DNA from 2 places in the Pseudocitrobacter corydidari genome. Region 1 is predicted to be linked to the other one. Evidence: riboswitches for the same ligand, from Rfam matches in the RefSeq annotation. Region 1 holds a riboswitch; the other holds the start of a gene.
What was found. Region 1 has a riboswitch for cobalamin ahead of G163CM_RS03115 (cobyrinic acid a,c-diamide synthase CobB). Riboswitches for the same ligand answer to the same signal wherever they lie in the genome.
Positions count from the first base shown of each region.

Region 2: it holds a riboswitch for cobalamin, as region 1 does, so the genes downstream of both, btuB (TonB-dependent vitamin B12 receptor BtuB) here and G163CM_RS03115 (cobyrinic acid a,c-diamide synthase CobB) in region 1, are expected to answer to the same signal.

Region 1 is NZ_CP087880.1:697,655-700,053, reverse strand. It holds gene G163CM_RS03115 (cobyrinic acid a,c-diamide synthase CobB) at 1-1,210, opposite strand, end outside; cobalamin riboswitch at 1,309-1,484, opposite strand; gene G163CM_RS03110 (GHMP family kinase ATP-binding protein) at 1,600-2,399, shown strand, end outside.
Region 2 is NZ_CP087880.1:3,724,092-3,726,490, forward strand. It holds gene btuB (TonB-dependent vitamin B12 receptor BtuB) at 1-1,008, opposite strand, end outside; cobalamin riboswitch at 1,075-1,256, opposite strand; gene trmA (tRNA (uridine(54)-C5)-methyltransferase TrmA) at 1,371-2,399, shown strand, end outside.

The DNA of each region.
Region 1 (2,399 bases):
CCGGTGTGAAATCGGAGTAGTGAAATTCGTGTCCGCGAAGCCATTCCCCCGTCGCAGCCAGCAGCGTGTTTTCCCGTGCCTGCGCCTCGCAGTAACCAAAGCGCGTCAAGCGTTTTCCCATTTTGCTGTGACCGGGAATGATATTCGCCATGAGATGAATATCGCCCTGCGCATCTTCCAGCGAGCTGCCCAGATACATCAGGCCGCCGCATTCGGCGTAGATAGCCACTCCGCGCGCATGCGCCTGGCGCAACTGTGTGAGCATCGCCTGATTTGCCGCCAGCGCCTTAGCGTGGAGCTCCGGATACCCGCCGCCGAGCCAGATCATCTGGCATTCCGGCAGTGCGTTATCGTGGAGCGGGCTGAAGCGAACGATTTCAACGCCAGCCCGTTCAAGCAGCGCAATGTTGTCCGGGTAGTAAAAATTGAAGGCTTCATCGTCGGCCAGCGCGAGCGTCAGACGCTCACCTTCGCCCACCGAAGGTATTGGCGGCCATTCGCCCTGCGGCAAGGTTTTCATCTTGCTCAACGTCAGCAGTTTTTCGATATCGAGCGTGCGCCCCAGCGTGTCGGCAAAATCTTGCCACGGTTGCTGTTCAACAACCGATTCACGCGCCGTTATCAGGCCGAGATGCCGTTCAGGCAACGCAACGCCCGCCACGGTGGGGACATAACCAATGACCGGTATTGCGCAGTAGCGCTCAATAGCGGATTTGAGAAGCTGGAAATGGCTTGCGCTGTTGACGCGATTGACAACCACGCCTGCGATATTTAAAGAGGGATCGAAGTGCTGAAAACCCAGCACGGTTGCGGCAATCGAGGTTGAGACCGCTTTGCCGTCCACCAGCAAAATGATAGGGCAAGCAAGCTGTTTTGCCATCGCAGCGGTGCTGCATTGATTGGGGTCGATACCAAGGCCATCGTACAGCCCCATCACGCCTTCAATCACTGCGATATCGGCATGCTGCATCTGTTCACGGAACAAGGCATTCAGCACAGGCGCGGGGATCATGAAACTGTCGAGATTGCGCGACGACACGCCGGAAATCGCCCTATGCCAGCCGGTGTCGAGGTAATCGGGCCCGACTTTCCACGGCTGCACCCGCCATCCGCGCTGTTTCAGCACATTCAACAAGCCAAGCGTCACCGTGGTTTTGCCACAGCCGCTACCGGTGCCTGCCAGAATAAATGCGTGATGCTTTGCCGCCATGCCCTGATCCTGATCAGGGTGGTAGGGGTACGTCGAGATGCGCGTGTTCCCGGTCTGTTGACCGCACGCTTCTGAGCAACCCACTTCCCACCGAAGTTGTTGAGATGTACCGACAGGCAGGTCTTCTGGCTTAGCGTCGTCCTCGCCCGTCCTTCCCAATCTCACGATCAGTGGTATTTACGGGGTCGTCAGCATTACAGCAGCGGGGGCTGCGAGGGATTTACACCCTCTTCCCTGACACATAACGTGTCTGACCTGTCGGCTTAATTACGGAGTCAGTGTAGCGCTCATACTCCGTTGCAATTTTGCGCTAAAACAATCTATTGCGCCGCAGCGGTTTATTCAATTTATAATACCGGCCTGGAAAATAGGGCTAATAAGGTGGCAGCGTGGCCGTTGCACAATGCCCCGCATCCTGCGGGGAACTGATTCAGGGCTGGATCCAGGGAAGTGAGAAATTGATCTCCTGCCCGGTTGGGCTTTACAGCACCGTGGAAGTTAAAGCCGGTAAACCAGCTGGTGATGAACGTCCGCTGACGCGCGCCATGGTCAATCAGTTGCTGGCGCTGTGGGAATTTCCGGCAGAGTGGAGCCAGCAGTTGCGTATCAATCTGCACTCCCCTATTCCTGTTGCTAAAGGCATGGCGAGCAGCACCGCCGATATCGCCGCCACCGCCGTCGCCACCGCGCGCTATTTTGATAAAACACTCACTGAACAGGCGCTGGCACAGCTTTGCGTTAACCTTGAACCCACCGATAGCACGCCTTTTCGCCAGTTGACGCTGTTCGATCATAACCAGGGCCATGCGCAAACTGCTGGCTCTCAGCAGCCACAGCTCGATATTCTGGTACTGGAAAGCCCACAAACACTACAAACCGCAGACTATCACCGCCTCGACAGACAGGCGGCACTGCTTACCGGCGCACCACAGCTGGAGCAAGCCTGGCAAAAAGCTCGTCTGGCGTGTGAAACAGGCAGTGCCCGTCTGCTGGGGGAAGCCGCGACGCTTAGCGCTATCGCCAGCCAGTTAATTTTACCCAAACCGGGTTTTCAGCGCGTGCTGGACATGGTGGAACATTTTTCCCTGTATGGCGTGAGCATCGCACACAGCGGTAGCGTGATGGGATTAATGCTCGACAGGACAAAACACGATGTTGATGCCGTGATGGCAGAGCTGGAAAGGAACGA
Region 2 (2,399 bases), 2.0 Mb from region 1:
CCAGTCTACCCCGGCGCTTACCGAGCCATGCCCGACAATCAGGTTGTTCCCCCACTGGAGATTACGCTGGGTCATGCGGTCAAGCGTCGTGCCGTCTTTATATCGACCATAAATGCTGCTGTAGTTATAGTCCTTCACCTTCTGATAACTGGCGATAAGCTCAGAAGAGTAGCTCCCAGAATGGAATCGCAGGCCGGTATCCCAGGTCTGGTTATACAGTTGTTCTTCATCGGCGCTGTACGCAGGCGAGTACGGCGGGCTTCCCAGGTCGTAATCGACATTATTGGTATAGCTGTGGCCACGGAAGAAGCCATCGAAGCTATCGTTGAATTTATGCTCCAGGCTTCCCCAGAAGGTTTTATTGCGGAAGCCATCGCGATCGTTGTCGTGGCTCCAGGTCGAGCCCGGCTGCACATCAAACCCTTTGGTGGTTTCATAAGAACCCGCCACCGTCGCTACCGTGTCACCAAAACGCTGACGCAACGTGCCATCGTATTGTTGATAGCCCTTAGAGCCCATGCTGGCGGAAATTTTCGATTGTTCCTCGTCAGAGTGGGTAATGATGTTGATTACCCCGCCCATCGCGCCGGAACCATAAATCGCCGAGCGCGGCCCACGGATGTACTCCACGCGCTGAACTAACGAAAGCGGGATCTGATTCAGGTCCGGGTTATTTGAGATACCGGGGCGGGTCATCGGAATACCATCGACCAGCACCAAAACCTGTTTGGTTTCGGTACCGCGGATAAAGAGCGAAGAACTCTGCCCCATCCCGCCATATTGCGCGATATCCACGCCCGGCAGGCGACGCATGACGTCATTAAGATTTTTGGCCTGCCAGCGGTCGATGTCATCTCGGGTGACGATATCCATCGGTGCGAGGACGGTATTAACCGGCTGCTGGAAACGACTGGCGGTTACGACGAGGGTATCTGAAGTGCTGTCCTGCGCCCAAACGGAAAAAGCCGAGACGGATAACGCCGTCATCAGCGAAGTTTTTTTAATCATTGTTAAAGCATCCACAATAGAATAAGGATGCCGCCGGTTTCATCGATAGCCCGCGATGATGAAAACCCAGTGCGACGTCACCCGGCAGGTCTTCGGGCTCGGGGGCGTTTACCGGATGAAGACTTCCCACCTTTTCAGGCAGTGTCTGCAAAATGCGTTCATCCCACCACTCCTTACCGCTGCGCGTCAGCCCCAGATTTTCACTGGATTCCCTTTTAACTCACAGGACCGGAACACGGATGCTACATTTAGTTACATACAGATGTCCAGACTGCCATCACGATTCAGGAAAACATCAATCGCTGGACATCCCCTGAGCAGGCCCTACAATCCCCGCGTACTTTTATTATTCAGGATGCATCATGACCCCCGAACACCTTCCTACCGAGCAATACGAAGCGCAGTTGGCCGAGAAAGTGGTCCGTCTGCAAACGATGATGGCCCCGTTCAACGCGCCGGTTCCGGAGGTGTTTCGCTCGCCAGTCAGTCATTACCGCATGCGTGCGGAATTTCGCATCTGGCATGATGGGGACGACCTGTATCACATCATTTTCGATCAGCAGACCAAAAGCCGCATCCGCGTGGATTCCTTCCCGGCAGCCAGCGAGCTCATCAATACGCTGATGACCGCGATGCTGGACGGCGTGCGTAACAACCACGCTCTGCGCCACAAACTGTTCCAGATTGATTATCTGTCTACGCAAAGCAACCAGGCGATCGTTTCTCTGCTGTACCATAAAAAACTCGACGACGCGTGGCGTGTGGAAGCGGAGGCGCTGCGCGATGCATTACGCGCGCAGAACCTGAATGTGCATATCATCGGCCGCGCGACGAAAACGAAAATCGCGCTGGATCAGGACTATATCGACGAACGTCTGCCGGTCGCCGGGAAAGAGATGATCTACCGCCAGGTGGAAAACAGCTTCACCCAGCCGAACGCGGCAATGAACGTGCAGATGCTGGAGTGGGCGCTCAACGCCACGGAAAACTCAACCGGTGATTTGCTGGAACTCTACTGCGGGAACGGTAACTTCTCGCTGGCGCTGGCGCGCAACTTTGACCGCGTGCTGGCAACCGAAATCGCCAAGCCGTCCGTCGCCGCCGCGCAATACAACATTGCGGCGAACCACATTGATAATGTGCAGATTATTCGCATGTCGGCGGAAGAGTTTACCCAGGCGATGAACGGCGTGCGGGAATTCAACCGCTTGCAGGGAATTGATTTAAAAAGCTATCAGTGCGAAACGATTTTTGTCGATCCGCCGCGCAGCGGGCTGGATAGCGAAACCGAGAAAATGGTGCAGGCGTACCCGCGTATTCTGTACATCTCCTGCAACCCGGAAACGCTGTGCCAGAATCTGGAAACATTAAGCCAGACCCATCATGTGGAA